DNA from 2 places in the Streptomyces sp. NBC_00038 genome. Region 2 is predicted to be linked to the other one. Evidence: riboswitches for the same ligand, from Rfam matches in the RefSeq annotation. Region 2 holds a riboswitch; the other holds the start of a gene.
What was found. Region 2 has a riboswitch for ZMP and ZTP ahead of OG219_RS29815 (glycine hydroxymethyltransferase). Riboswitches for the same ligand answer to the same signal wherever they lie in the genome.

Region 1: linked by a shared signal. The riboswitch ahead of OG219_RS45710 (bifunctional 5,10-methylenetetrahydrofolate dehydrogenase/5,10-methenyltetrahydrofolate cyclohydrolase) and the one ahead of OG219_RS29815 (glycine hydroxymethyltransferase) in region 2 are both predicted to bind ZMP and ZTP.

Annotation. Positions count from the first base shown of each region.
Region 1 is NZ_JAPELQ010000002.1:569,590-585,012, reverse strand. Features, by position in the region: gene OG219_RS45750 (hypothetical protein) at 1-187, opposite strand, end outside; gene OG219_RS45745 (DJ-1/PfpI family protein) at 244-933, opposite strand; gene OG219_RS45740 (aminoglycoside phosphotransferase family protein) at 1,183-2,079, shown strand; gene OG219_RS45735 (GNAT family N-acetyltransferase) at 2,161-2,622, shown strand; gene OG219_RS45730 (type 1 glutamine amidotransferase domain-containing protein) at 2,650-3,345, opposite strand; gene OG219_RS45725 (LysR family transcriptional regulator) at 3,452-4,378, shown strand; gene OG219_RS45720 (PHB depolymerase family esterase) at 4,392-5,405, opposite strand; gene OG219_RS45715 (helix-turn-helix transcriptional regulator) at 5,631-6,482, shown strand; gene OG219_RS45710 (bifunctional 5,10-methylenetetrahydrofolate dehydrogenase/5,10-methenyltetrahydrofolate cyclohydrolase) at 6,606-7,454, opposite strand; ZMP/ZTP riboswitch at 7,478-7,564, opposite strand; gene OG219_RS45705 (hypothetical protein) at 7,616-9,010, shown strand; gene OG219_RS45700 (nuclear transport factor 2 family protein) at 9,213-9,578, opposite strand; gene OG219_RS45695 (hypothetical protein) at 9,750-10,043, shown strand; gene OG219_RS45690 (aldehyde dehydrogenase family protein) at 10,250-11,710, shown strand; gene OG219_RS45685 (ABC transporter ATP-binding protein) at 11,758-13,512, opposite strand; gene OG219_RS45680 (MSMEG_0569 family flavin-dependent oxidoreductase) at 13,769-15,076, shown strand; gene OG219_RS45675 (amidohydrolase family protein) at 15,087-15,423, shown strand, end outside.
Region 2 is NZ_JAPELQ010000001.1:6,549,760-6,565,182, reverse strand. Features, by position in the region: gene OG219_RS29860 (decaprenyl-phosphate phosphoribosyltransferase) at 1-697, opposite strand, end outside; gene OG219_RS29855 (phosphatase PAP2 family protein) at 694-1,254, opposite strand; gene OG219_RS29850 (FAD-binding oxidoreductase) at 1,397-2,758, shown strand; gene OG219_RS29845 (decaprenylphospho-beta-D-erythro-pentofuranosid-2-ulose 2-reductase) at 2,755-3,510, shown strand; gene OG219_RS29840 (2'-5' RNA ligase family protein) at 3,541-4,125, opposite strand; gene trpS (tryptophan--tRNA ligase) at 4,326-5,339, opposite strand; gene OG219_RS29830 (RNA polymerase sigma factor) at 5,417-6,124, shown strand; gene OG219_RS29825 (hypothetical protein) at 6,111-7,001, shown strand; gene OG219_RS29820 (hypothetical protein) at 7,059-7,856, shown strand; gene OG219_RS29815 (glycine hydroxymethyltransferase) at 7,923-9,371, opposite strand; ZMP/ZTP riboswitch at 9,413-9,499, opposite strand; gene rocD (ornithine--oxo-acid transaminase) at 9,613-10,830, shown strand; gene OG219_RS29805 (glutathionylspermidine synthase family protein) at 10,953-12,149, opposite strand; gene OG219_RS29800 (hypothetical protein) at 12,180-12,545, opposite strand; gene OG219_RS29795 (hypothetical protein) at 12,681-13,580, shown strand; gene OG219_RS29790 (PLP-dependent aminotransferase family protein) at 13,716-15,113, opposite strand; gene OG219_RS29785 (carboxymuconolactone decarboxylase family protein) at 15,186-15,423, shown strand, end outside.

The sequences.
Region 1 (15,423 bases), on a different contig from region 2:
GCTTGGTGACGGCCTGCGTCCAGGTGAGGCGGTCGCCGTCGAGGGCGACGTCGCCGAGCGGGACTTCCTCCCCGGCCCCGTGGGCGGTCCCGGTCAGGACACCGTCCTGCCGTCGGAGTTCGACCACGGCCTTGATCTTGCCGATGGGGGTGGAGACGGACAGGTCCCAGGTGCCTTCGACGGACATGCTGTTCTTCCTCACGGTGCGGTGCGGGCAGGACGTACGGGAGAGCCCGTGGCCGGTCAGAGGCCGACGGGCGCAGGGCCCTGGTGGCGCCAGACCGTGCCGCGGCGCTCGTGGGCGAACAACTCCTCGACCGCGTGGGCGATCCGGGGGCCCACCTCGCGCTCCAGCAGATACAGGGCCAGGTCGAGTCCGGAGGTGACGCCGGCGCCGGTGACGAGGTCGCCGTCGTCCACGACGCGGGCGCGGACCACGTGGACGCCGGTGGCGTCGAGCATGTCCAGGCCCAGGTGATGGGTGGTGGCGTGGCGGTCCTGCAGCAGGCCGGCCATGGCCAGGACGAGCGAACCACCGCACACCGCGGCGGTCGTCACCTCCGGATTCCCCATCGCCTCCTTCATCAGCGTGGGCAGTTCGGTGGCCAGCGTGCGGCCCAGCAGCACGGGGATGAACTCGTCCTGCCTCCACTCCGCGTCCCCCGCGTCCTGGTCGGGCACCTCACCGGGCTCTCCGACCCGGCCCGAGGCACCAGGAACCAGGATCAGGCCCGCCCGCCCGGGGTCGAGAGCGGCAGTGGCCCGCAACGCGAGGCCACCGGTACCGCTGACCACCTCGCGCGCCCCCTCGGCGGAAACCAGTTCCACGATCACCGCGCCGTCGGAGGCGGTACCGCCTGCGTACAACACCTCATAGGGGGCGATGACATCGAGCGGATCGAAGCCGTCGAACAAGACGATCTGGGCGTGCATGCGAATTCCTTCGGACGCTGAGCGGAGGCCGGTCTCTGCGCCGGACATCTCGACGCTAAACCGGCCACCGAACCGTCTCCCAGTGGCATTAGGGACAGCCTCCAACGGAATATCGCCATCGTTCGGAGAGAGGCTGTGAGCTGGGGAAATCGCTGATTGAAACCGAATTGGTGATGCCAGAGGCGTCAAAGCGAGATGTTCCGGAGAGCGAGAGCCGCTCCGCCTGCCGCCTCAGTACTGTGACTTCGCATGACCGACACCGAAATCGAGATCACCGCAGACCTGGTCCGCGACCTGCTGCAGGAGCAGCATCCAGACCTTGCAGGGCTGGCCATCCGCGAGGTGGCGGGCGGCTGGGGCAACCAAATGTGGCGTCTCGGGGACGAGTTGGCCGTGCGCATGCAGCGAATGGACCCCACCCCGGAGCTCCAGCTCAAGGAGCGGCGGTGGCTACCCGTGCTTGCTCCGCGCCTTCCGCTCCCGGTGCCGACTCCGGTGCGGTTCGGCGAACCGTCCGAGCGTTTCCCCAAGCACTGGACCGTGATGACGTGGGTTCCCGGCGAGCCGCTGGACCACGGCTCGATCAGCCGCGGCGCCCACGCGGCCGACACGCTGGCGGGTTTCCTCCGGGCGCTCCATGTGGAGGCGCCCGCCGAGGCGCCGATCGCCACGGACCGCGGTGCCCATCCCAGGAACTGCACGGACGGCTTCGAGAACTTCTTCCAGGCCGTTGCCCCCGACGACGTCGCTGCCGACGTGCGGGCCGTCTGGGACGACGCGGTTGCGGCCCAGGCGTGGGAGGGCCCGCCGGTGTGGGTGCATGGCGACCTCCATCCCGCGAACGTCGTCGTCTCGGACGGAACGCTCTCGGGCATCGTCGACTTCGGTGACATGTTCGCCGGCGATCCGGCGTGGGACCTCGCCGCCGCATGGGTACTGCTACCCGCGGGCATGGCCTCACGGTTCTTCGACGCGTACGTGCATGCGGACGAGGCGGCGATCCGGCGTGCCCGCGGGCTGGCCGCGATGAAGTGCCTCTTCCTGATGCTCATGGGGCAGAACGGCGATCGGGGTCTTCCCGGAGGCAAGCCGAACTGGGGACCTGTGGGCCGGGTGGCACTTGATCGTGTTCTGAAGGGCGTTTGATGCGCGCGTCTTTGGCGGAGCTTCTCACGTACGACTGCAGGGTGCGAAGATCGAGAGACTCACATCCGACCGGGGGCGTGGATGAGCGTACTGATCAGGCCCGCGCGGGCGACGGAAGCCGAGATTCTCAGCGACTTGGCACTGCGATCCAAGGCACATTGGGGCTATGACGCCGACTTCCTGGACGCGTGCCGGGACGAACTCACCGTTGGCGCAAGTGAAGTGGCACGCCGGCGAGCCACGGTGGCCGACGAAGACGGCCACATCCTGGGCTTCACGACGCTGGAGGGGAAGCCGCCCATAGGCGTCCTGGGCATGATGTTCGTCGAGCCGCAGTCCATCGGCCGGGGGATCGGCCGTCTTCTCTTCGAGCACACCATCGCCGCTGGACGTGACCTGGGATTCACCCAGGTCACGATCGACGCGGACCCGAATGCCGAGCCCTTCTACCGTGGGATGGGAGCGGTACGCACAGGAGACGTCCCCTCGGGTTCCATCGCCGGCAGGGTGCTGCCGCAGCTGGTCGTCACCATCCAGCGCTGAAGCAGTTCTGTTCGACCGGTGGTCGGCTCAGGCGAGTGTCTTGAGGAGGGCGGTGGCCAACTCGGCTGAGGAGCCCGGGTTCTGGCCCGTGATCAGGTTCCGGTCGGAGACCACATACGAGGCCCACGGCTCGCCCTCGGTGTACTGCACGCCGAGCGCGACGAGGCGGTCCTGCAACCGCCACTTGACCTTGTCACCGAGTCCGGTCTGGGCTTCCTCGGCGTTGGTGAACCCGGTGACACGGTAGCCGCCGAGCGGCGAGGTGCCGTCCGGCCGCTCGGTCGCGAGCAGGGCGGCCACGCCGTGGCAGACCAGAGCCAGGGGCCGGCCGGCGTCCAGGGTGGCGGTGATCAGCCGGGCCGAGTCGGCGTCCGTCGACAAGTCCTCCATCGGGCCGTGACCGCCGGGGTAGAAGACCGCCAGGTATTCGGCGGGGTCTGCATCGGCCAGGGCGATCGGCCGGCGCAGCTCGGCAGCCTGGTCCAGCAACGCGGTGACCGCCTCGGTGCCCTCCTCGCCGCCGTTGAAGTCCGGTGCGAGGCTCGCCGGATCGACCGTGGGCGCTGTACCGCCCGGGGTCGCGACGACCACCTCGTGCCCGGCCTCGGTGACCTCGCGGTAGGGAGCCGCGAACTCCTCGGCCCAGAACCCCGTGGGATGCCGGGTGCCGTCGTTCAGCGTGAGATGGTCGGCCTTCGTCATGACGAAGAGGATCTTGCCCACAGCGCGTACTCCTTCGGTGCTGATCCGGCGGCGGCAGACCCGCGCGCCGGTTGACGGTCCCGACGGTAGATCGCCGTGCGATCGGAAAACCAATAGGCTCTTCCCCATGCCCGATAGAAATCCCGATGGAATGCGGACCGGCGACAAGGCGTTGGATCTGACCCAGCTGCGCACGTTCCTCGCCGTGTACCGGGCCGGCTCCCTCACCGAGGCGGCCCGCCGTCTGAAGCTCGCCCAGCCCACCGTCACCAGCCAGATCCGCTCCCTGGAGCAGCAGCTCGACCGCCAGCTCTTCGAGCGGCTGCCCCGTGGCGTCGCCCCCACCGCTGTGGCCGATGACCTGGCCGCCCGGATCGCGGCCCCCATGGATCAGCTCGCCACGGTGGCCGACCGCGACACGTCGGGCGTCACCGAGCCGGTACACCTGGGAGGGCCCGCCGAGTTGCTGTCCGTCCGGGCGCTGCCGGCCCTCGCGCCGTTGGTGGCGCAGGGGCTGCAACTACGCGTCACCCCCGGACTGGCCGACGACCTGCTCGACGGTCTGCGCGCCGGGCGCTTCGACCTGGTCCTGTCCGCCGTGCGTCCGCGCGGGCGCACGGTCCTGGCGACACCGCTGATGGACGAGGAGTTCGTCCTGGTGAGCGCGCCGTCCTGGGCCGCCCGCATCGGCCCGCTCACCAGCGACGACCCCCGCCCTCTGCACGCCGTCCCCCTGGTCACGTACGCCGAGGACATGCCGATCGCCCGCCGCTACTGGCGCCACGTCTTCCGCACCCGGCTGACGCTGCGACCCGCCCTGGTGATGCCCGACCTGCGGGGCGTACTGGCCGCCGTCGCCGCAGGAGCGGGATTCACCGTCCTTCCCGGCTACCTGTGCGCCGACGAACTGCGGAGCGGTGCCCTCGTCGCCCTCGTCGAGCCCGAGGACCCGCCCATCAACACGGGCTTCCTCGCCCAGCGCACCGGATCCGTGCTCGGCCACGACGCCGCCCGGGTCCGGGACACCCTCGTCGACGCCGCCCGGTCCTGGTAGGCCGGAGGGGAGGCTATTGCCGTGGGCGTCGAGGAGCGTCCGCCCGCATGGCCTCGCTGAAGAAGTCCCAGATGGCGGCCGGGGCATTGAGGGTGTGGTCCGTCCTGCCCATGAGCCGGGGGAAGCGGTGGTCGGGATTGGGGATCGTGTGGCCGCCGCCGAAGATCGTGAACGCCACGACGGGGGCCTTGCCGGGCTGGGAGTAGCGGGTCTCGGTGACCAACGGGCCTTCCGCACCGGACCCGTTCAGGGGCAGCGTTGCGGGTGGCCAGCTGATCGGAGGCTCGGTGATGCCATTGACCTCGGCGAACGCATGGGCGGTGGCCTCGGCGGACAGGACCGTGCCGCGCTTCTGGAAGCCGAAGATGCTGGCCTCGCCGCCCTCGTACGGCATGATCGGGTCGCGCGTGCCGGCGATGAGCAGCACGGGCAGCGGACGCCTCGGCTCCGTGACGGCCCACTGGTCCGGCGTGGGCAGGCCCGCCCCGATCACCGCGATGGCGGCGATCCTCTCCGGCGTCCGGGCGGCGAGACGGAAGGCCATCTGCCCGCCGTTGGAGAAGCCGGTGACGAACACCCGGGCGGGGTCGATGCCGTGACGCTGCCGGAACCGCTCGACCAGCGCGGCGATCAGCCCTTCGTCGTCGACGTCCTCCTTGCGGGCCGGGGTGACCGCGGCGGTGCGGCCGTCGTTCCAGCCGCGCTTGTAGCCGTCCGGATAGACCACCGCGAACCCGTGCCGCTCGGCCAGCTTGTCGAAGCCGTACCCGGTGGCCGTACGAATGGTCTTCCCGTCCTGCTGCGAGCCGTGCAGGACGAACAGCAGGGGCGCGCCGGGTGGCAGATCGGCGGGCACGAAGGCCCGATACGCACGCGACCGGTCGTCCACGGTGATCGTGTCCACCGTCACCGGGGCGCCGAGTCGCGGCTCAGCGGGCCTGGGGCTGTGCAGGAGGTATCCGTACGCGGCGGCGCACACGAGTGCCACCGCGCCGACCACGACCAGTGCCGTCACCGACGCGCTCACCGGCCCGACCTGTGGTCCATCGCGCAGGAACGGACGGTCACCGTCTGCTCGGCCACCACACCGCCCGTATGGTCAGCCGCGCCCGTCATGAATACCCGCATGGTCTTGCCCTCACTTCGTTCCACGTCGTTCTGCCTGTGCCTTCACCCTGCGGTGGTGGCCCGGCGGTATCCAGGGACCAGGAGTCCGTGGCTGGCCGACGTGCACCGCCGTACCGTGGTGACCATGGACAAGCACGCTCTCGCGGAGTTCCTGCGCGGCAAGCGGGAACGCGTACGACCCGAGGACGTCGGTCTGCCGCACGGGCCCAGGCGTCGTACTCCCGGGCTGCGCCGCGAGGAGGTCGCCCAGCTCGCGCACATTTCCGTGGACCACTACAGCCGCCTGGAACAGGCCCGAGGGCGCCATCCCTCGCACGCCGTCCTGACCGGCATCGCCCGAGCGTTGCGCCTGTCCGACCAGGAGCGCACCCACCTCTTCCGCCTGGCCGGAGAGGCGGCACCCGAGCCTGCCCAGGGGCCCTCCCAGGACGTGGACCCCGGCACACTGAAGCTGCTGGAGCGGCTGACCGACGCCGGTGCGCTCGTGCTCGACAACACTTGCCGGGTGCTGGCCTGGAACCCCCTGGCGGCAGCGCTCTTCGAGGACTTCTCCGCCCTGAACGGCTCGGACCGCAACGTCATCCGCCGCTACTTCCTGCACCCCGACCCCGGGCACCGCGGCTACGGCATGACCCAGCCCCACCGCTTCGTGACGGCCGCCGTCAGCTATCTGCGCGTCGCCACCGCCCGCTACCCGGACAACGCCGAACTCCGGGGCCTCGTCGACGAACTGCTCGCCGGCAGCGAGGACTTCGCCCGACTGTGGAACTCCCACGAGCTGCGCATCGAACACCACAACCACCAGGAGATCCAGCACCCCCAAGTCGGGCCGATCGACCTGGACTTCGACGTCCTGACCGTACCGGGCCAGGATCACCAGCTGATCATCTTCACCGCTGAACCCGACTTCCGTGCCTACCGGACCCTGCAACTGCTCAAAGTCATCGGCACCCAGCGCATGGATGTCGCCACCTGATCCACCTGGTGACTCAGCCGTTCGACACGGTCATCACGACCACCGTGGCCAGGACGAGAGCGGCACCGAGCAGGAAGGGTCAAGGCCTGGGACGTGATGTCGTACAGCGCGTGGCTGCGCTGATCAGACCCCGAGTTGGCGCTCGGCTCCGGTCACCGTCTGCTCCAGCAGGACCGCAATCGTCATCGGGCCGACGCCACCCGGTACGGGCGTGATCAGACCGGCCCGGGCGGCGGCGGTGTCGAAGTCGACGTCGCCCACGTTCCCGGCGTTGTAGCCCGCGTCGATGACGACGGCTCCCGGCTTGATGTCCTCGCCGCGGATCAGCCGGGGCCGCCCCACGGCGGCCACCACGATGTCCGCCTCCCGTACGACCGAGGACAGATCCGTCGTACGGGAGTGGCAGTACGTCACCGTCGCGTCGCGGCCGAGCAGCAGCATGCCGACCGGCTTGCCGAGGATCGCGCTGCGGCCCACGACAACGGCGCGCTTGCCGGCCGGGTCGACGTCGTACTCGTCGAGGAGGCGGATGATGCCGCCAGGCGTGCAGGACACGAAGCCGGGCAGCCCGAAGCTCATCGCCGAGTACGAGCTCAGCGTCACCCCGTCGACGTCCTTCTCCGGCGCGATGGCCTCGAACGCGGCCCGTTCGTCGATGTGCGGACCGACGGGGTGCTGGAGCAGGATGCCGTGCACGGTGGGGTCGGCGGACAGCGCGTTGAGCGTGCCGACCAGTTCGGCCGTGGTGGTCTCGGCGGGCAGGGTGACGTGCCGAGACTCGATACCGGCCCTGCGGCTGCGGTTCTGCTTCATCCGGACGTAGGTGACCGAGGCGGGATCCTCGCCGACCAGCACCGTCGCCAGACACGGCGACACACCGGTGCGGTCCTTGAGGCCGGCCGCACGCTTCGCGGTCTCCTCGACGATGCGGCGCGCGAGACCGGCGCCGTCCATGAGCTGGGCCTGGGACATGAGCTGCTCCTGAGCGTCATCGACACAATCGCCCAGGCGCGCGGCAAAGACCCGTTCGTCAGACCGCTCCCCGGTGGTACTCCACCTCAGCGCCAGTCACGGCCCGCCGACCAGCGTAGCCCGTACGATGATCGGCCGGGCGGCAGGGGGAGAGGGCACCAGTGACGGACGTACGGCACGACATCCTCAAAGGACTGGCGTGGAATCCTGCCGCGCCGAACGGCGTGCTGCTGCGCCTCTTGAGCCCGGAGGCCTCGTCGGCCTGGTTCTGGCTGTGCCTCCGGCCCGATCCGCCCGCCGAGGTCGTCGACGCGATGATCAACCACCCGGACTTCCGTGTACGCGGCAGCATCGCCGAGAGCTGGAACGCGGACCCGGCCGACCGCGCCCGGCTGGTCGACGACCCCGAGCCGAAAGTCCGTATGGCGCTGGCATCCGGACCGGAGCCCTTCCGGATGGAGGTCGCGCCACTGCCCGACGCCGCCTACCAGCGACTCCTGTCCGATCCGGACAAGGAAGTGCGCTACTGGGCGGTGCGTTCCCGGAGCATCCCTGCGCGGATCCTGGCCGGGTACGCCGACCACGCGGACCCTGCCGTACGCGTCGCGGTCTGCCGGGTGTGGGACGGGCTGGCCCCGGCCACCCGCGAAGCTCTCCTCGCCGATCCCGACACCGAAGTGCGCCGGGCCGCCGCGCTGCGTGCCTGCGTCGACGACGGAGCCCTGACCGACGAACTCCTTGACACTCTCGACAAATGGCCGCGCGCAGACGTGCTCATGAAAGGCCGGCTGACCCGCGCCACGGCCGAACGCCTCGTGGCGAGTGAGGACTCGGGGGAGCGGTACGCCGTCGCCTCGAACCCGTCGCTGCCGCCGGACCTGGTCACGGGTCTCGCCTCGGACCCCGAACACCACGTCCGTCTGGCGATATCGCTCAGACCCGGCCTCACGGAGGACAAGCGAGCCGCCGTCGACTACCGGGTCGATCCGAAGGACCGGAGCGGCCCGGTCCGCTGGGTCTGGAACCTCGGCGCCCACGACATCGACGTACTCCGCCGATGCGCGACCTCCGGCCATGTCCTGCTGCGCCGGTCCGCCGCCGCCAACCGCCACCTGCCAGTCGACCTCGTCGGGCCTCTGGCGCACGACGAGGACTTCGCGGTCCGGCTCCTGACCTGCGAGTATCAGCCTTCCGCGCCGGCGGACGCGCTCCTGCGCATGGTCTTGGAGTGGTCCGGTTACACCCGTGCCGACATGCTGGCCCGGCCGCAGTTCCCCAGGCAGGGTCTCGCCGGGTACGCCGACGACGAGGATCCGGCCGTACGCATGCTGGCCGTGTACGACCCGGGCGCCTCACCGGAGTTGATCGAGCGCCTCAGCCGCGACGAGTCCACCGGCGTCAGGTACACGGCCGCCGGCGACCCCCGTCTCACGCTCGCCCGCATCGAGGAACTGCTCACCGAGTCCGACACGGCTCAGGCCGCCGCCGGTAATCCCGCGCTTCCGGTGGCGGTCATGCACCGACTGCTGGACGAGACGGTTCCCAGGCCTCAGTGAGGCCGGATCCGGCGCGTTCGGGGAGAGGGCGCACGCGTTCCCCGCAGCGCTGAGCGCAGCACGGATGCGGACACCCGTACCGCTGCGGCGGACAGTGGCCGTGGCAGGCGATTCCGGTGCGCCCGTGACCGGCCCATGCCCGCGCTCGCCGAGAAGGTCCAGGTCAGGTGCGTTCTGATCCGGACCTTCGGCCAGTTCCTTCCTACTCGTCCCATGCCTGCAGCAGCGTGTGTTCGACGATCTTGCCGTCGCGCAGCGACATCATCGAGCTGGCCAGCACCTTCACACCGTCCGGGTACTGACAGGACTCGGTGAAGGCGACGTGGTTGCCGTCGACGACGCACTGCTCCAGCTTGTGGGTCATGTCCCGGCTGTAGACGTCGTTGAGCATGTCGGCGATCTCGCCGCGACCGTGTTTGATCATCGGGTGACTGGGTTGGGTGTTGTGGTCGACGACACGGACTTCCGCGTCGTCGGCGTAGAGCGCCAGCAGATCTGCCGCGCTGTGTCCTTCAATGCCCCGGCGTAGCGCTTCGGTGTCGAAGGCGGGGCCTGCCGCAGTGCCCATAGCGTCCTCCTTGAAGGCCGCGGCCCAGCGAGGAGGGGGCCGCGAAGGGCCTCTCCTTCGAGACTCCTCCGCCGCGGGGCGCACGGCAAGCGCAGCAGGACCTGTGAGCCTCTCGGGTGAGCGGCGGGGGCGGGCCGTGTCCGCCCGGGCCCCGGAGCCGTTGCTGAAAGCATGATCTCAACACGACGTATTGTCGCCGCCGTTGGTCTCGCCGTCGGTGTCACCGGCCTTGCCGCGCCGATGGCGAGCGCCGCGGTCTCCGAGGCGCCGAAGCCGCTGAACCCCATCGCCGAGCTCGACCGGCTCGCTGTCAGCGACATTCCCGCGGAGCACCAGGCCGCACTGCCGAAGGTCTCACAGCAGCTGGCCGGGCTCAACGGTCTGAACGAGGGCCTGAACGAGATGCACCAGCTGACCGACCTGGTCGCGCCCGTCACCGGTGTGCTCCCCGCCATTCAGCCGTAGTCCGGCGCCCGACAGGTTCGTCTGCCCCCGGCACTTCGGTGCCGGGGGCAGACGCGTATGCCCTTGACTTTCGCGTGGTCCGGTCGGAGCATCCTAGTAGGTTAGTGAATGAAATTTCACGTGGCGAACAACTTGCCGTCGTGAACTCCCTATTGTTGTCGTGAAGCACCGCGTACCGACGTCGTTACGTACCGAAGGAACCCGCCATGGCCATCACCCGTGAACTGTTCATCGGCGGCAAGGACGTGCCCGCCGCCTCCGGCCGCACCGCCGAGGACATCAACCCCTACACCGGCGAGGTGTACGCGACCGTCGCCGCGGCAGGTCCCGAGGACGTGGCCCTCGCCGTGGGCGCCGCCGACGCGGCCTTCGCCGACTGGGCCGCACTCGCCCCCTTCGCCCGCCGCGCGATCTTCCTCAAGGCCGCCGACCTCCTCGACGCCAAGGGGGAGGAGGTGGCCGAGCTGATGGCGCACGAGGCGGGCGGCACCCGTCCGTGGGCGTACTTCAACGTGGGGCTTGCCGCGAACATCCTGCGTGAGGCAGCCGCCGCGATCACCGCGCCGCGCGGTGAGGTGCTCAGCGCCCAGGAGGCGGGCGCGCTGGGCCTCGCCATCCGTGAACCGCTGGGTGTCGTCGCCGCCTTCGCCCCCTGGAACGCGCCCGTCATCCTCGGCGTACGGGCCGTCGCGGCGCCGCTCGCGGCGGGCAACACCGTCGTCGTGAAGCCCAGCGAGGACGCGCCGATCGCGTGCGCGCTGCTCGTCGCCGACGTACTGCGCGAGGCCGGACTGCCCGACGGTGTGCTGAACGTGGTCACCAACGCCCGTGAGGACGCGGCCGAGATCGCCGAGGTGCTCATCGCCGACCCGCGTGTCCGCGCCGTCAACTTCACCGGCTCCACCGGAGTCGGCCGGATCATCGGCACGCACGCCGCCGCGCATCTCAAGCCCGCCGTACTGGAGTTGGGCGGCAAGAACGCGGTCGTCGTGCTCGACGACGCCGACGTGGACTACGCGGTCGACGCCGTCACCTTCAGTGTGTTCATGAACTCCGGCCAGATCTGCATGTCCGGCGACCGCATCCTCGTACACGAGTCGCTCGCCGAGGAGTTCACGCAGAAGTTCGCCGCGAAGGTCGCCCAGCTCCAGGCCGGGGACCCGGCCCACCCGCACACGGTGGTCGGCCCGCTGGTCAGCGCCTCCGCCGCGCAGCGTGTCGCCGCGCTCATCAAGGACGCGGTGGCCAAGGGCGCCACGGTGCTCACCGGTGGCGAGGAGCCGGAGGGCGCGGTGCACCCGGCGACCGTCCTCACCGGTGTCCCGAAGGACGCGGACATCTACTACGCGGAGGCGTTCGGCCCGGTCTGCGTGATCGAGACCTTCGCCGACGACGCCACCGCCATCGACGTGGCCAACGACACCGACAACGGCCTGACCTGCGGTGTCATCACCGAGAACGCCACGCACGGACTGGCGGTCGCCCGCCGGATCCGCACCGGCATCGTGCACATCAACGACCAGTCCGTCGCCGACGAGCCGCACGCGCCCTTCGGCGGCGTCAAGGCCTCCGGCTACGGGCGCTTCGGCGGTCGCTGGGGCCTGGAGGCGTTCTCCAACACCCGCTGGGTGACCATCGCCACGCAGCAGGCGCACTACCCGTTCTGACCGGACGTGCGGGAAGCCCCCGGGAGGTCCGTCCGGGGGCGGACCGATCAGCCGGCGGTGGCGAGGAACTGCGTGGCCGCGAGTTCCGCGTAGAGCGGGTCGCCGGCCACGAGTTCGCGGTGGGTGCCCACCGCGCGGACGCGGCCCGCGTCCATGACGACGATCCGGTCGGCCATCGTGACGGTGGACAGCCGGTGCGCGACCACCAGGACCGTCGTCGTACGGGAGACATCGGCGACCGTGTCGCGCAGCGCGGCCTCGTTCACGGCATCGAGCTGCGACGTCGCCTCGTCGAGCAGCAGCAGTCGGGGCCGGCGCAGCAGGGCGCGGGCGATGGCGACGCGCTGCCGCTCGCCGCCGGACAGCTTGGTGCCGCGGTGGCCGACCAGCGTGTCCAGACCGCGCGGCAGCCGGGCGACGAGGCCGTCGAGGCGGGTCGTCTTAAGGACGCGCGTAACCTCGGTGTCGTCGGCGTCCGGGTTCCCGAGCCGCAGGTTGTCGAGGAGGGAGCCCGACAGGACCGGCGCGTCCTGCTCCACGTAACCGATCGAGGAACGGAGCTGGGGCAGATCCCAGTCCTCCAACCGGCGCCCGTCGAAGGTGATGACTCCCGCCTCGGGGTCGTAGAACCGCTCGATGAGTGAGAAGACGGTCGTCTTGCCCGCGCCGGAGGGGCCGACGAACGCCGTCATGCCGCGGGCCGGGACGGCGAACGTCACGCCGTGGTGGACGTACGGCAGATCGTCGGCGTACCGAAAGCGGACGTCGTCGAAGGCGAGCGCGGCGGGCTCGGCACCCGGGGTCGGCAGCGGCGCGGGCAGGGCCGCGGGCTCGGCGGGGAGCCGCAGCGCCTCCTGGATGCGGGCGAGGGCGGCGGCGCCGGTCTGGTACTGCGTGATCGCGCCGACGACCTGCTGGATCGGCGACATCAGATAGAAGACGTAGAGCAGGAACGCCACGAGCGTGCCGACGTCGATGGCGCCGGTCGCGACGCGCGCGCCGCCCACCGCGAGCACCGTGATGAACGCGATCTGCATCGCAAGACCGGCCGTATTGCCCGCCGCCGCCGACCACTTGGCGGCGTGCACGCTCTGCCGCCACGACTCCTCGGCGGCCGCGTGGATGACCTGCTCCTCGCGGTGCTCGGCACCGGACGCCTTGATCGTGCGGAGCGCGCCGAGGATCCGTTCCAGCGAGGCGCCCATCACGCCGACGGCGTCCTGCGCGCGTTTGCTCGCCCGGTTGATGCGCGGCACGATCACACCGAGCACGGTGCCCGCACACAGGATCACGGCCAGCGTGACACCGAGGAGCACGGGGTCGACCAGGCCCATCATCACCACCGTCGCGACCAGGGTGAGACCCCCGGTCCCGAAGCCGACCAGCGAATCGGTCGTGACCTCCCGCAGCAGTGTCGTGTCGGCGGTGATCCGGGCCATCAGATCGCCCGGCTCGCTGCGGTCCACGGCCGGTATGCGCAGCCGCAGCAGATACGACGACAGGGCGCGCCGTGCCCCGAGCACCACCGACTCGGCGGTACGCCGCAGCACGTACGAACCCGTAGCACCCACCGCCGCGTTGGTCACCACCAGCGCCGCCATGCCGAACAGGGCCCCCGCGATGGGCCGGTCGTGCGACAGGTCGTCGATGAGTCCCCGCGCCACCAGCGGCAGCACAAGGCCGGTGGCCCCGGTCGCGAGCGCCAACAGCCCGCCCGCAAGGAGCGCCCATCGATGCGGTCGTACGTACCCGATCAGCAGGCGCCACGCGGGTGCCTCGGGCTTGGCTGCGGTGATGCTCACGGCGCTCCTTGTGAGGGATCTGTGCGGAGCATTCAGGCTACGTCGGCGCGAGGGGTCGACGTCGCGCACGAGATCCCGATGGCGGCTATGAGGAAATTTGTCTGCGGGGCAACGAGTGAGGGTTTGGTAACCCCGCTTTGTTCCGGATGAAGCGATCCGGTAATCGGGCATGGCTGAAGTGGTTCCACAAGCAGCGGCGAGGCGCGAGACCCGAGACGGTCGCCCCCGACAACTCGCCCCATGCATGGAGGACTTCATGCCTGAGCTGTACGGAGCCCATTATCCGGTAGCTGTCGTCGGTGGTGGTCAGGCGGGACTCTCCGTCAGCCACTGTCTGCGCGAGCGTGGGATCGCACACCTGGTGGTCGAGGCGAACCGCGTCGGCCACGAGTGGCGGGAGCGGCGCTGGGACTCCTTCTGCCTGGTCACCCCCAACTGGCAGTGCAGACTGCCCGGCCACCCCTACACGGGACCCGATCCGGACGGGTTCATGGTTCGCGCGGAGATCGTGCGCTACCTGGAGGAGTACGTCGCCCGCTTCCAACCACCCCTGGCCGAGGGCGTGTCCGTCACCGGGCTGCGCCGCTCCCCGGGCGGAGTCTTCGAACTGACCACCAGTGCAGGGGAGTTCACCGCCGATCAGGTGGTGGTCGCCACCGGCCCGTACCACACCCCCTCCGTCCCGCGGATGGCCGAGCGGCTGCCCGGCGGCGTCGAACAGATCCACTCCTCCCGCTACCGCAACCCCTCTCAACTCCCCGACGGGGCGGTCCTGGTGGTCGGCACCGGACAGTCCGGCTGCCAGATCGCCGAGGACCTGCACCTCGCGGGGCGCCAGGTCCATCTGGCCGTCGGCAGCGCACCCCGGGTGGCCCGCTTCTACCGCGGCCGGGACTGCGTCGCCTGGCTCGACGAGATGGGCCACTACGCCAAGGGCATCGAGAGCTTCGACGACGCCTCCGCCGTCCGGATGCGCGTCAACCACTACGTCACCGGGCGCGACGGCGGCCGGGACATCGACCTCCGCGCCTTCGCCCGCGACGGAATGCGCCTGTACGGGCGGCTGACCGGCATCGACGGCGGAATCCTGGAGTTCGCCGACGACCTGAAGGTCAACCTCGACCGGGCCGACGCGGTCGCCGAGGGCATCAAGGACGCCATAGACGCGCACATCGCCGCGCAGGGCGTAGCGGCGCCGGACGAGGCCCGCTACATCCCCGTCTGGGAGCCGGACGAACAGCCGGACGCGCTCGACCTGGCCGAGGCCCGCATCACCTCCGTCATCTGGTCCACCGGCTTCACCCGCGACCACCGGTGGATCGAGATACCCGTCTTCGACGGCCGCGGTTATCCCATGCACTGGCGAGGCGTCACCAGCACCCCCGGCCTGTACTTCCTGGGCCTGCCCTGGCAGTACTCGTGGGGCTCCGGCCGCTTCGAAGCCGTCGGCAGGGACGCCGAGTTCCTCGCCGACCACATCGACGCCTCACGCCGCCTCGCCGATGTCTGCGGCACCCTCACCGGCGCCCCCACCGAGCTCGCCTCCGCACTCCCCGTCGGCTGAAAGCACGGACATGGTCTTCGACGCGCACCGCCACATCGGTGTCCTCCCCGCGTACCCCTTCTACGGCGGCCCGCCCGTCAACCCGGACACCACAGCCCGCGCCACCGTCAAGCAACTCCTCGCCGACCTCGACGCCGAGGGCACCGAACGCGCCCTCGTCCTCCCCAACTACGGCGTCCCCGACCCCGACATCGCCTTCTCCTTCAACGAGTTGGCCATCGAAGCCGCCCAGACCGACGACCGCATCAGGGCGGGCCTGTGGGTCTCCCCGCGCCCCGAGGACGAGCACCGCACCGCGCACGCTCTCGCCCTGGCCCGCGAGGACGGCGTACGCGCCCTCAAGCTCA
Region 2 (15,423 bases):
AGACCATGAACAGAGCCCCGAAGCCGGTGGTGATCAGGAACCACCGCGAGAGCGGGATACCGAGAGCGAGCCCGCCGATCATCGCCCGCATCAGGAACCCGCTCGTGACGACGGCGAGGTCGACGACCAGGACGTGCTTGAGGCTGACGCAGTACGCCAGTTGCATCCCGATGTACGCGGTCAGCAGCGCGGAGACGACCGGCGGACAGAGCCAGGCGGCGGCGATCGGCGCGAGGGCGGCGAGGGCGCCTCCGACGGCGTACGCGACCGGGACGGGGACCTGGCCCGCGGCGACCGGGCGATGGCGCTTGACGGGGTGGGCGCGGTCGGCGGCGGCGTCCCTGGCGTCGTTGATCAGGTACACGGCGGCCGCGCAGGCGGTGAAGAGCACGAAGACGAGAGTGAGTTGGGTGAGCGCGTGCCGCGAGAAGAGCTGGCCCGCGGCGGCCGGCGCGGCCACGACGAGCACGTTCTTCACCCACTGGCGGGGGCGCGCGGTGATGAACAGCCCCCGAGCCAGGCGCGTGAGGCGCCCGAAGGGCGTGAAACTCTTCGCGCGCGCCGAAGTGAACGGCGCGCACTCCAGAAGCACAGCGCCCGCCGCACGCTCAGAGCGCTCCACCCCCTCCACGCACTCCCTGCGCTCCGCCCGCTCCCTGCGCTCCGCCCGCTCCATGCGCTCCATGCGCTCCGTCACAGCCGCCCCCCGATCCAGCGCGCACCGAGCCGAGCCGTCACCGCACCCAGCGCAGCCCCCGCGGCGACGTCCGAGGGATAGTGCACGCCGACGACCATCCGCGACACACACATCACCGCAGCGACCGGCGGAATCACCCGCCCCCCGAGCGCCCCCAGCGCGCCGTACGCGACCGCCGCGGCCGCCGCCGAGGTGGCGTGCGAGCTGGGAAAGGAGTGGCGTCCGGCCGTACGTACCAGCGGCACCACATGCGCGGGCCGCGGACGGCGCACGATCCGTTTCACGCCCATGCTGACGGCGTGCGCACCGGCGGTGAGCGCCGTCGCGCGCAACCACGCTCCGCGCCGCTCCCTGTCGACGGCCGCCCCCGCGATCCCCACGGCCAGCCACAGCGCGCCGTGCTCCCCGCTCCAGGACAGGGCTCGCGCGACGGCCGCCACACGGGAGTCGGCGCCGCACTCATGGAGGGCCGACAGCAGCCTGTGATCGATGCCGCCGGGCTCGCCACCAGCGTCATCGCGAGGGCTGCCGTCAACGTCGTCGTCAAGTTCGTCCATGTGATCTCACTCTTCTAGGGAGCAGCCACAGAACTAAGACAATCTATGACGACATCCCATTAATCACCCATTTCAGTGAGGACCTATGAGAGCAGGAGAGGTCAGGGCGTAATACCCCTTTACCGACGCTACGGTCACGGTCATGCCCGCCGACACCGTCACCGTCACGGGTTGGGGCCGCACCGCCCCGACCGCCGCCCGCCTGGTCCGCCCGCGCAGCTACGAGGAGGCGGCCGCGGCCGTACGCGAGTGCGGGGCACGCGGAGGCATCGCGCGGGGCCTGGGACGGGCGTACGGGGACGCGGCGCAGAACGCGGGCGGAGCGGTGCTCGACATGACGGGCCTGGACCGGATCCACGCCATCGACGCCGACGGCGGAACCGTGCTCTGCGACGCCGGAGTGAGTCTGCACCGGCTGATGGAAGTGCTGCTGCCGCTGGGCTGGTTCGTGCCGGTCACGCCCGGGACCCGCTATGTGACGGTCGGCGGCGCGATCGGCGCGGACATCCACGGCAAGAACCACCACGGGTCGGGCTCGTTCGCCCGCCATGTGCTCTCCTTCGAGCTGCTGACCGCGGACGGCGAGATCCGCACGGTGGACCGCGACACACCCCTCTTCGACGCCACGGCGGGCGGTATGGGCCTCACCGGCGTGATCCTCAGGGCGACCCTCCGGCTCCAGCCCGTGGAGACCTCGCTGATGTCCGTCGACACGGAACGCGCGGCGGATCTCGACGACTTGATGGCCCGCCTCACCGCCACGGACCACCGCTACCGGTACTCGGTCGCCTGGATCGACCTCCTCGCGCGCGGCAAGTCGATGGGGCGCTCGGTGCTGACCCGCGGCGACCACGCGCCGCTCGATTCGCTGCCCCCACGCGCGCGTAGACACCCATTGGCGTTCCGTCCCTCGCAGCTCCCCGCCGCCCCCGCCTTCGTACCGGAGGGACTGCTCGGCCGCTCGACGGTCGGCCTCTTCAATGAGCTCTGGTACCGGAAGGCGCCACGCGCGCGTGCCGGTGAACTGCAGAAGATCTCCACCTTCTTCCACCCCCTCGACGGGGTCCCCCGCTGGAACCGGATCTACGGGCGCGGCGGCTTCGTGCAGTACCAGTTCGTCGTGGGACACGGCCAGGAGGACGCGCTCAGGCGGATCGTGGAGAGGATCTCGGGGCACCGGTGCCCGTCCTTCCTCGCCGTTCTCAAGCGCTTCGGAGAGGGCGATCCGGGCTGGCTGTCCTTCCCGATGCCCGGCTGGACCCTCGCCCTCGACATCCCCGCCGGTCTGCCCGGTCTCGGCCCCTTCCTCGACGAGCTGGACGAGGGGGTCGCGGGGGCCGGCGGGCGCGTCTACCTCGCGAAGGACTCGCGGCTGCGGCCGGAGCTGCTGGGTGTCATGTATCCACGACTGGCCGAATTCCGTTCGCTGCGGGCCGAGTTGGATCCGCGTGGGGTGTTCACGTCGGACCTGTCCCGTCGCCTCAATCTCCAGGAGTTGTCATGAAGGACGCCTTCGGTATCCCCCAGTCCCTGCTGATCCTCGGCGGCACGTCCGAGATCGCGCTCGCCACCGCGCGCCGTCTGATCGCCCGGCGCACCCGGACGGTGTGGCTCGCGGGACGGCCCTCGCCCGCCCTGGAGCGGGCCGCCGAGCACCTGCGCGGGCTGGGCGCGGACGCCCGTACCGTCGCCTTCGACGCTCTCGACCCCGAGTCCCACGAGACCCTGCTCGGCAAGGTCTTCGCCGAGGGTGACATCGACATGGTGCTGCTCGCGTTCGGCGTGCTCGGCGACCAGGCGCGGGACGAGCAGGACCCCGTGTCGGCGGTACGGGTCGCGCAGACCAACTACACGGGCGCGGTCTCGGCCGGCCTGGTGTGCGCGCGGGCACTCCAGGCCCAGGGGCACGGCTCCTTGGTGGTGCTCTCCTCCGTCGCGGGCGAGCGTGCCCGCCGCTCCAACTTCATCTACGGCTCCAGCAAGGCGGGCCTTGACGCCTTCGCCCAGGGCCTGGGCGACGCGCTGCACGGCACCGGCGTACACGTGATGGTCGTACGCCCCGGGTTCGTCGTCACGAGGATGACGGCCGGTCTGGCGCAGGCGCCGCTGGCCACCACTCCCGAGGCGGTCGCGACGGCCATCGAGACGGGCCTGCGACGACGCTCGGAGACGGTGTGGGTGCCGGGCGCACTGCGGCTCGCGATGTCGGCGCTGCGCCATGTGCCGCGCCCGGTGTTCAGGCGGCTGCCGATCTAACGCTCAGCCGGGGGCGCGCGGCGCGCTCGGTCAGAGCGCGGGCAGTGTGGTGTCGCGCTCCGCCGGCGCGCAGGCCTGCGGAGGCACCACCGCGCCGCCGAAGACGAACTCCCGCAGCTGGCGCCAGACCCCGTCCGCACCCTGTTCGTAGAGCGCGAACCCGGTGCACGGCCACGCGGCCCCGTACCCGGCGAGCTCCTCGTACGCCCGGTCCATCGCCTCGTCGTCGATGCCGTGCGCCACGGTGACGTGCGGGTGGTACGGGAACTGCAGTTCGCACGCCACGGGCCCGGAGGCGTCCCTGACCTGCTTCTGCAGCCAGGTGCAGGCCTCGGCCCCCTCGACGACCCGCACGAACACGACGGGCGACAGCGGGCGGAAGGTGCCCGTCCCGGAGAGCCGCATCGGGAAGGGGCGCCCGGCGGCGGCGACCTCGACGAGGTGCGCCTCGATCGCGGGCAGCGCCGAGTCGTCGACCTCCGTCGGCGGCACCAGGGTGACGTGCGTGGGGATGCCGGAAGCCGCGAGGTCACCGAAGCCCGCGCGCTGCTCCTGGAGCAGGCTGCCATGAGGCTCCGGGACCGCGATCGACACACCGATCGTTACGGTCCCCACGTCGTCTCCTGTCGTCGTATCGGTTCTTCTCGGTCCTCGCGGGCAGGGCTGGCCGCTCGGCTGGTACGGCTATCGACTGTACGGCGGTGCCGCCCGTTACCGGCTGTCGTACGGGTGTTGTGCTCGTCTCGTACTGGCTTTCGGACACGCTGTCGTCCTGACCGCCGGGGCGGCCGCGGTCCGCAAGCCAGTACCGGGTGTCAGTGCTTGGCAGGCAGGAAGCCGACCCTGTCGTACGCCTGGGAGAGCGTCTCCGCCGCGACGGCACGCGCCTTCTCGGCACCCTTGGCCAGGATCGAGTCGAGCGTCTCCGGGTCGTCCAGATACTGCTGGGTGCGCTCCCGGAACGGCGTCACGAAGTCGACCATGACCTCGGCGAGGTCCGTCTTCAGCGCACCGTAGCCCTTGCCGGCGTACTTCTCCTCCAGTTCGCCGATACCGGTTCCCGTGAGGGTCGAGTAGATGGTCAGCAGGTTGCTGATACCCGGCTTCTGCTCGGTGTCATACCTGATGACGGTGTCCGTGTCGGTGACCGCGCTCTTGACCTTCTTGGCCGTCGTCTTCGGGTCGTCCAGCAGGTTGATGAGGCCCTTCGGAGTGGACGCCGACTTGCTCATCTTGATCGACGGGTCCTGGAGATCGAAGATCTTCGCCGTCTCCTTGAGGATGTACGGCTTCGGAACCGTGAACGTCTGGCCGAAGCGGCCGTTGAAGCGCTCGGCAAGGTCCCGGGTGAGTTCGATGTGCTGCCGCTGGTCCTCACCGACCGGGACCTCGTTGGCCTGGTACAGCAGGATGTCCGCAACCTGGAGGATCGGGTACGTGAAGAGGCCGACGGAAGCACGGTCGGCGCCCTGCTTGGCGGACTTGTCCTTGAACTGGGTCATGCGGCTCGCCTCGCCGAAACCGGTGAGGCAGTTCATGATCCAGGCGAGCTGGGCGTGCTCGGGGACATGGCTCTGCACGAAGAGCGTGCAGCGGTCCGCGTCGAGCCCCGCGGCGAGCAGCTGCGCGGCGGCGAGCCGGGTGTTCGCGCGCAGGTCCGCGGGGTCCTGCGGGAGGGTGATCGCGTGCAGGTCGACGACCATGTAGAAGGCGTCGTGGGACTCCTGCAGAGCCACCCACTGGCGGACCGCGCCGAGGTAGTTGCCGAGGTGGAACGAGCCTGCGGTGGGCTGGATTCCGGAGAGCACGCGGGGACGATCAGAGGCCATGCCCTCATTCTCTCAGGTGTCTCTCATTGCTCGGGAACAGGTGGGAACCGATTGGGCTCGAGCGGTGTAACAACAGTGTGAGGACGCGGGAGGGGGGCCGCATCGTCGTCGACGAGGCCGTGGTGATCGCACGGGTACGCGCCGGGGAGCCGGAGGCGTACGCGGAGCTGGTGCGCGCCCATACGGGCATCGCGATCAGGGCGGCCAAGGCACTGGGGGCGGGTGCGGACGCGGAGGACGTGGTGCAGCAGGCCTTCATCAAGGCCTACTGCTCGCTGGGGCGCTTTCGGGACGGCGCGGCGTTCAAGCCGTGGCTGCTGTCGATCGTCGCCAATGAGACGAGGAACACAGTGCGGACGGCGGTGCGCCAGCGGACGCTGGCCGGCCGCGAGGCCGCGCTGGTGGAGGCGGAGCCGCTGATACCGGAATCGGCGGACCCGGCGCACGCGGCCCTGGAGATAGAGCGCCGCGTGGCACTGCTGGCCGCCCTGGACCAGCTGAGCGAGGACCACCGGCTCGTCGTCACCTACCGCTATCTGCTGGAGATGGACGAACCGGAGACGGCCCAGGCCCTGGGCTGGCCCCGCGGCACGGTGAAGTCCCGGCTCAACCGCGCCCTGCGAAAGCTGGGGCGGCTGCTGCCGGATTTCGAGCCTCGGGGTGGTGGCGGACCCCGGGAAGGTGAGCCGGAGCGCGAGGAGTCCCGGGGGCGCATGGAGTCCGGGGAAGGTGAGAGGTCTCGGGATCGTCAGGAGTCCCGGGAAGGAGGTGATGAGCATGGGTGAGTCGTACGAGAGCGGGGGCGCCGGGTCGTCCTCCGGCGACCGGGATCGGCGTGGGCGTGAGGGTGTCTCACGGCTGCCCGAGGAGCTGCGGGCGCTCGGGCGCTCGCTTGACGAGCCGGGGGCGGCCGGGAGCGAGTCGATGGTGGAGCGGGTGCTGGAGCAGATACTCGCCGAGCGAGTGCCGGTCCCGGTCGCCGAGCCTCCGGGGCACGGCGAGCGGCTCCGTGGGGTGCGCCGCTGGGCGCGGGTGCGCTGGCGCGCGCTGACCGCGGGGCTGTGCGGTCTGCTGACGGTCCTCGTGCTCACGCCTCCGGTGCGCGCCGCGGTCACGGACTGGTTCGGCTTCGGCGGGGTCGAGGTGCGGTACGACCCTTCGGCGGTGCCGTCACCCGGAGCCGAGGTGCCCGGCTGCGACGGCACCTCGCTGACACTCGCCGAGGCCGGGCGGCGTGCGGGCTTCGCACCACTCGTGCCCCCCGCCCTGGGGACACCGGGGGCGGTGATGGTGACGCGTGAGCCGAAGGGGCGGTTCCTGGTGACCCTGTGCTGGCGCGAGCAGGGGCACACGGTCCGGCTGGACGAGTTCGCGGCGCAACTCGACCCGATGTTCACCAAGACGGCGCGGGAGCAGCCGGAGTATGTGCCGCTGGGCGCGAGCACGGACTACGCGAATCAGGCCCTGTGGTTCCCCAGGCCCCATCTCCTGGAGCTCTGGCTGGTGGACGAGCACGGCGACCGGTTCACCCGCTCTCAGCGGACCGCCGGAGCGACCCTGCTCTGGATGCACGGAGGCGACATGACCCTTCGGCTGGAGGGCGTGGCGTCCAAGTCGCGGGCGGTGGAGATCGCCAAGTCCGTCAACCGGTCCGGGAATTAGCCGAGGAACTGGTCCGGGCGGAATGGGAACCCCGGCGGGTCGAGCGGTGTACCAGAAGTGACACGCGGCGTGCGGGCGGGCCGCACCTGGATCGACTGGCTGTTGGGGGTTCGGATGCGCAGGATTCGTGAACTGTTCGCGGCGCTGGGGGCGTTGGCGATGGCCGTCGCCGTGGTGCTGCTGAGTGCGCCGGCTGCGACGGCAGGCGGCCCGACGAGTGTGCTGGTGGTCTCGCCGGAGAGCGAGGAGAGCGCGGCGCTGTACTACTCGGACAAGGAGTACGGGGAGTTGCAGAACCTGCTGGGCGAGTCGGGCAGAGGCACACCCGAGGAGCCGCCCGGGCTGGGTGTGGGCAGCGGCCGTCAGATCAATGTCACGTGGCTGGTCCATGACGTGTCGCCGTGGCGGGTCGACCGCGTGTATCCGGACACGGCAGGGGGCGGAGACGTTTGGATACACACGGCGACCGACGTGCCGACGTCCATGAACGGCTACTGGCACAAGGCCGGGCAGCCGGACGAGGTACGCACTCTGTTCAAGAAGCTCGGCGTGCTCGGCAATTCGGCGGGCGACGGATCCGGGGCCGCCGACTATCCGGCGCCGTGGCAGATGACGGAGGACGCCTCAGCCGCGCCCGCCGAGCAGTCCCGCACGACGGCAGCCGCGACGACGGGCGACGGTACCGACTGGTGGTGGGCGATACCGGGAGCGGCGGCCGGAGCGGTGCTGGCGCTGTTGCTGCGGCCACTTCTCCCGGAGATGACACGTCGGCTGTCACCGGCCCGCCGACGCGAGGAGCGGGAGGAGCGGGAGCAGCAGGAGCCGGGCCCGCGGCAGGAGCTGATCGACTTGTGAGGCTCGCGAGCCCCGTACGGCCCCTGAGGCTCGCGAACCCTCTGACGATCAGCTCCGGCCGCGAGGTCAGCCGAGGTCGATCTCCGGGTAGAGCGGGAAGCCGGCGAGGAGGTCGGTGGCGCGGTGGGAGATCTCGTCGGAGATCTTCGGGTCCAGGACGTGCTGGGCCTTGGACGGCTTGCCCTTGGCGGTGGTGCCGGCCTCGGCTGCGGTGAGGACGCGGTCGATCAGGCCCGCGATCTCGTCCATCTCGGTGCTGCCCAGACCACGGGTGGTGAGCGCGGGCGTGCCGATGCGGATACCGGAGGTGTACCAGGCGCCGTTGGGGTCGGCGGGGATGGCGTTGCGGTTGGTGACGATGCCCGAGTCGAGGAGGGCGGTCTCGGCCTGGCGGCCGGTGAGGCCGTAGGAGGAGGCGACGTCGATCAGGTTGAGGTGGTTGTCGGTGCCGCCGGTGACCAGGGTGGCGCCGCGGCGCATCAGGCCCTCGGCGAGGGCGCGGGCGTTGTCGACGACGGCCTGGGCGTAGTCGCGGAACTCGGGGCGGCGGGCCTCGGCGAGTGCGACGGCCTTGGCGGCCATGACATGCGGAAGGGGGCCACCGAGGACCATCGGGCAGCCGCGGTCGACCTGCTCGGCGAGGGTCTCGTCGCACAGCACCATGCCGCCGCGCGGGCCGCGCAGTGACTTGTGTGTGGTGGTGGTGACGATCTGGGCGTGCGGGACCGGGTCGAAGTCGCCGGTGAGGACCTTGCCGGCGACGAGGCCGGCGAAGTGGGCCATGTCGACCATCAACGTGGCGCCGACCTCGTCCGCGATCTCCCGCATGATGCGGAAGTTCACCAGGCGGGGGTAGGCGGAGTAGCCGGCGACGATGATCAGGGGCTTGAACTCACGGGCGGAGGTGCGCAGGGCCTCGTAGTCGATGAGGCCGGTGGCGGGGTCGGTGCCGTAGGAGCGCTGGTCGAACATCTTGCCGGAGATGTTCGGACGGAAGCCGTGGGTGAGGTGGCCGCCGGCGTCCAGGGACATGCCGAGCATGCGCTGGTTGCCGAGGTCGCGGCGGAGCTGGGCCCAGTCGGCCTCGGTGAGGTCGTTGACGTTGCGGACGCCGGCCTTGGCGAGGGCGGGGGCCTCGACGCGCTGGGCGAGGACGGCCCAGAAGGCGACGAGGTTGGCGTCGATGCCGGAGTGCGGCTGGGCGTAGGCGTGCTCGGCACCGAAGAGTTCGCGGGCGTGCTCGGCGGCGAGGGCTTCGACGGTGTCGACGTTGCGACAGCCGGCGTAGAAGCGGCGGCCGACGGTGCCCTCGGCGTACTTGTCACTGAACCAGTTGCCCATGGCCAGGAGGGTGGCCGGGGAGGCGTAGTTCTCGGAGGCGATCAGTTTGAGCATGTCGCGCTGGTCGGCGATTTCCTGGCCGATCGCGTCGGCGACCCGGGGCTCCACGGCCCTGATCACGTCAAGGGCGCTGCGGAAGGCGGTGGACTCGGTGGAAAGGGACTGCTCAGGCATGACGGCCTCCGGACGGCGTGGCGTATTGCGTTCACGATTCACGGTTCGGCCCAGGCGCACGGCACTCATGGTCCGAGCCGCTCCCCGATGGTCGGTCCCATCCCAGCGCGCCAGTCACGGCTCGCCGGTCAGCCTACCGGGCGCGCCGGATCACAGGGGGCCCTGGTCCACCATGCGAGCGACGATAGGAACGGGCCACCAGCCGGCCCCCATCCCCTGTGCAGTAGGAAACGGAGACCCCGTGAGCACTACGGAGACCACGCGGGCGTACATCGCCGCGGCCGACGCGCACAGTGCGCACAACTACCACCCCCTGCCGGTCGTCGTGGCGACGGCGGACGGGGCGTGGATGACGGATGTCGAGGGGCGCCGCTTCCTCGACATGCTCGCCGGATACTCGGCGCTGAATTTCGGACATGGCAACCGGCGGCTGCTCGACGCGGCGAAAGCGCAGCTGGAGCGGGTGACGCTGACGTCGCGGGCGTTCCATCACGACCGGTTCGCCGAGTTCTGCGCACAGCTGGCGGAGCTGTGCGGGATGGAGATGGTGCTGCCGATGAACACGGGGGCGGAGGCGGTGGAGACGGCCGTGAAGACGGCCCGGAAGTGGGGGTACCGGGTCAAGGGGGTCCCGGACGGGGCGGCGAGAATCGTCGTGGCGAGCGACAACTTCCATGGCCGTACGACGACGATCATCAGCTTCTCCACGGACGCGGAGGCGCGGGCGGACTTCGGCCCGTACACGCCGGGCTTCGACATCGTTCCGTACGGGGATCTGGCGGCACTGCGGGAGGCGGTCACCGAGGAGACGGTCGCCGTGCTGCTGGAGCCGATCCAGGGGGAGGCGGGTGTTCTGGTGCCGCCGGAGGGCTACCTCCAGGGGGTGCGGGAGGTGACGCGTGAGCGGAACGTCCTGTTCATCGCTGACGAGATCCAGTCGGGGCTGGGTCGGACGGGCCGGACCTTCGCCTGTGAGCACGAGGGGGTCGTGCCCGATGTGTATGTGCTGGGCAAGGCGCTCGGAGGCGGGGTCGTCCCGGTGTCGGCGGTCGTGTCCTCGGCCGAGGTGCTCGGGGTGTTCCGGCCCGGTGAGCACGGGTCGACCTTCGGGGGGAATCCGCTGGCCTGCGCGGTGGCGCTCGAGGTGATCGCGATGCTGCGGTCGGGTGAGTACCAGCGGCGGGCCGCCGAGCTGGGCGATCATCTGCACCGCGAGCTGGGGCTGTTGACGGGCACGGGCCAGGTGACGCAGGTGCGCGGGCGCGGGCTGTGGGCGGGCGTCGACATCGCCCCGGCGTACGGCACGGGCCGGGAGATCTCCGAGAAACTGATGGACCGGGGTGTCCTGGTCAAGGACACCCACGGGGTCACCATTCGGATCGCCCCGCCCCTGGTCATCAGCAAGGAGGACCTGGACTGGGGGCTCTCCCAGCTCCGCGCGGTACTGGGGGCGGCCTAGGGCCTGTCCGGCGGATCATGCCGGAGACGCGGGGTCTGGTGCGCCCATCTGGGTTGCATGGCGCCGCTACTTTCCTCCGGCCTGATCCGCCGGACAGACCCTAGGGCCTGTCCGAAGACGAGTCAGAGGATCACGTGGGGCAGGAAGCGGGCGTATTCGTCCGTGATCAGGCCGGCGGACTCGCGGATGCCGAGGCCTGCCGACTCGTCCTCGACGACCCAGGCGCCCAGGACGACGCGGTTGCCGTCGAAGGAAGGGAGAGGGGCCAACTCCTGGTAGCAGCAGAGCTCTTCACGGGCGATGGATGAGGCGACGGGCGAGGTGCCGGGCTGGTGGACCGTGACTCCCGCGCCCTCGCGGCCGAGGAGGGGCTTGGCGACGTATCCCGTCGTCGTCGCCAGTTCGCGGGGGCCGTCGAGGTAGGAGGGGAGGAGGTTGGGGTGTCCCGGGTAGAGCTCCCAGAGGATGGCGAGGAGGGCCTTGTTGGAGAGGAGCATCTTCCAGGCGGGCTCGATCCACAGGGTCGTACCCGTGCCGCCGCCGTTGTCGAGGGTGTCCAGGACGTGGTCGGCGAAGCGGTCGGTGGTGAGCCATTCCCAGGGGTAGAGCTTGAAGCAGCTGCGGATGAAGCGGAGTTGGTTGTCGACGAAGCGGCCGGAGAGGGGGTCCCAGCCGATCTCCTCCACCGAGATCCAGTCCGTGTCGAGTCCGGCCTGCTCAGCGGTCTCCTTGAGATAGGCGACCGTCATGAGGTCCTCGCCGAGCTCGTCGGCGGCGGAGTGGGCGAAGTGGAGGGGGCTGCCCGGCGGGAGGAGGGCGGCGTGCTTCTTCCAGGCGGCGACGAGGCGTTCGTGGAGGGAGTTCCACTGGTCGGCGCCCGGGAACCGGTCCTCCATCCAGAACCACTGGGGGCTGGCCGCCTCGACGAGCGACGTCGGCGTGTCGGCGTTGTACTCCAGGAGCTTGGCGGGGCCCGTGCCGTCGTAGCGGAGGTCGAAGCGGCCGTATACGGAGGGGAGTTCGGCTCGGCGGTGCCAGGCTTCGGCGACCGCTTCCGCGACGCGCGGGTCGGTGATGCCGAGGTCGGCGAAGCGGTCCCGCTCGACGATGTGCGCGGCTGCGGCCAGGCACATGCGGTGCAGCTCCTCGACGACCTCCTCCAGCGCCTCCACCTCGGGGAGCGAGAAGACGTAGTACGCGCTCTCGTCCCAGTAGGGGCGCAGGGAGTCGTCGGGGTAGCGGGTGAGCGGGTAGATCAGGCCCTGTTCCTCGACGGTCTGCTGCCAGCCGTCGCGGGGCTCGATGGTTCGGCGTTCCATGGCGTACGTCCTCGATCGGATCCGTGTCGCTCAGCCGCCGGAGCTGCCCTTGCCGGTTCCGCTGCCGCTGTCACTTCCGAAGCCGCCGCGGTCGACGCCGCTGCCGCCGCTGCTCGAACTGCTGCCGGAGCCCGAGCTCGACTTGGCGAAGGAGCCGCCCTTGACCCAGCCGCTCTTCTTCTTGCCGCCGTAGTAGTAACTGCCGTTGACGGAGGTGGTGGTCTTGCAGTTCTTGTCGGCGACGACCTCGTAACCCTTGGTGGCGGTGTAACTGTCGCGGTCGACGCAGCGCTTGTCGGGATCGTCCGAGGAGCAGGCGGTCAGTGCCACCGCGAGGAGTCCCATGCCGCCGAGCACGACCGTGCCCGAGCGCAGTTGCCGTCGTGAATCCGCCATGTCCGTACCCCCGTTGTTGTCCTGCTCAGACGCTGTTCGGCCACCAGATTAAAGATCGACTTCGGCGCCCGTCCAATGACCCCCTTGGGTAATCCCTCCCTCGCGGGCACTTACAGTCGCTTCGTGCTCTTTGGAATGATCTGCGCCCTTGGTGCGGCGGTCTGCTTCGGTACGGCGACGGTGTTGCAGGCGATGGCCGCGCGGGAGGCGGCATCCGCCGGCGACGGGACGAGTACGAGTGGAAATGACAGTGGAAGTGGCAGTGGAAGTGGCACAAGCGGCGGGGCCGGGGCGGATGCCGCGCTGTTTCTGCGGGCGGTGCGGCAGTGGCGGTATCTCGTGGGGCTCGGGCTCGACGGGGTCGGGTTTCTGCTCCAGATCGTGGCGCTGCGGTCCCTGCCCATCTACGCGGTGGGGGCCGCGCTCGCCGCCAGCCTGGCGGTGACGGCGGTGGTCGCCGCGCGGCTGCTGCACGTGCGGCTGAGCCGGGTCGAGTGGGGTGCGGTGGGGGTGGTGTGTGCGGGGCTCGCCATGCTGGGGCTGGCGTCGGGGGCCGAGGGGGACCGGGCGGGGTCCATCGCGCTGAAGTACGCGATGTTGGGGACCGCGGTGGGGGTGCTGCTGCTGGGGGCGGTGGGTGGGCGCTTGCCCGAGCGGGGGCGGGGGCTTGTCCTGGGGCTCGGGGCCGGGTTCGGGTTCGGGGTGGTCGAGGTGGCGGTGCGGCTTGTCGACGACCTTGCGGTCGGGTCGCTGCTTCGCAATCCGGCGACGTATGCGCTGCTCCTCGGTGGGGGTGCGGCGTTTCTTCTTCTCACGTCCGCCTTGCAGCGGGGGTCGGTGACCGTGGCCACCGCCGGGATGGTCATTGGGGAGACCATCGGGCCCGCGGTGGTGGGGGTGGTGTGGCTGGGGGACCGTACGCGGGAGGGCTTGGGGTGGCTGGCGGTGCTCGGGTTTGTGGTGGCGGTGGTCGGGGCGTTGGCGCTGGCTCGGTTCGGGGAGGCGCCGGTCGAGGTTTCGGCGGGGGTTCCGTGAGCCGGGGGGTTGTGGGTGAGGTCGAGGGGTTTCGCCCCCTCCGCCCCTACCCGTCCCGTACCTGGGGGCTGCCGCCCCCAGACCCCCGCTGTCGGCCTGAACGGCCTCGTCCTCAAACGCCGGACGGCTGAAAACCTACGGCAACGCCCCGCACAACGCGTCCAGCGCCCCCGACCACGCATGGTCCGGCGGCGTGCCGTAACCCACCACCAGGGCGTCGAGTGGTTCGGTGACCGCGTCCGGGTGGCGGAAGCGGGACAGGCCGTGGACGGCCAGGCCCTGCCACGCCGCCGCGCGCAGGACCGACTGCTCGGTGCCGGGCGGGAGTTGGAGGACGGCGTGCAGGCCGGCCGCGATGCCGGTGGCCCGGACCGCGGGGGCGCGGGTGGCGAGAGCGGAGACGAGTGCGTCGCGGCGGCGGCGGTAGCGGAGGCGGGCGGCGCGGACGTGGCGGTCGTAGGCGCCGGAGGTGATGAACTCCGCGAGGGTCAGCTGGTCCAGGACGCCGGAGGACCAACCGCCGCCGTCCTTCAGCGCCGTGACCTCGCCCGCGAGCGACGGCGGCAGGACCAGCCAGCCCAGGCGCAGGCCGGGCGCGAGGGACTTGCTTGCGGTGCCCAGGTAGACCACGTGGTCGGGGTCGAGGCCTTGCAGGGCGCCGACCGGCTGGCGGTCGTAGCGGAACTCGCCGTCGTAGTCGTCCTCCAGGATCAGGCCCCCGGTGCGGCGGGCCCAGTCCACGACGGCGGCCCGGCGGTCGGGGTGGAGCGGGACTCCCATGGGGAACTGGTGCGCGGGGGTCAGCAGCATGGCCCGTACGCCGGTCAAGTCGTCCGTGCGGGTGCCGAGTTCGTCGAGGGGCAGGGGGACGGTGCGCAGGCCCGCGCGGTGCAGCAGGTTCCAGTGCACGTCGAGGCCGTACGACTCCACGGCGAGCGAACGCAGGCCGCGCTGCCGCAGCACCGCGCCGAGCAGCGTCAGGGCGTCCGAGAAGCCGGAGCAGACGACGATGCGGTCCGCGGCGGCCCGTACGCCTCGGGCGCGGGAGAGGTAGCCCGCGAGGGCGGTGCGCAGTTCGGCGCGGCCGCGTGCGTCGCCGTAGCCGAGGGCGTCGTGCGGCGCGCTGGTCAGGGCTCGGCGGGCGGCCTTGAGCCACTCGGCGCGCGGGAAGGAGGCGAGGTCGGGGCTGCCGGGGATCAGGTCGTACGCGGGGCGCCCCGGCTCGCGGGTACGGGGCGCCGCGGCCGACGCGGGCGCCGGTTGCGGCAGCGTCCGTTCCGCGACGCGGGTGCCCGAGCCCTGGCGTGCGGTGAGCCAGCCCTCGGCGACGAGACCGGCGTACGCGTCGGCGACCGTGTTGCGGGCGATGCCCAGGTCGGCGGCGAGGGAACGGGAGGAGGGGAGGCGGGTTCCGGGCGCGAGCCTGCCGCTGCGGACCGCTTCGCGCAGGGCGTCCGTCAGACCTCTGCGGACGCCGGGTCCGGTCGGCTCGACATGCAGGTCGACCCCCAAAGTGGCCCATTCTTTTGCCATGGGAATGGACCATACCCCTGGGCTACTCTGCTCGTAGGGTCCATATCCATGACGACATCCCTTACGACATCCATGACGACGAAACCCACGGCGTACGCCCCCGAGCCCAGCGCCCGTCTCCCCTGGGCCAAGCTCGCCCCCGATGTCTACAAGGCCATGGTCAGGCTCGACGCGGCGGCCCGGCAGGGCCTGGACCCCGTCCTCCTGGAGCTCGTGAAGATCCGTGCCTCGCAGCTCAACCACTGCGCGTTCTGCCTCGACATGCACACCAAGGACGCGCTCGCGGCGGGTGAGAGCGTCGAGCGGATCG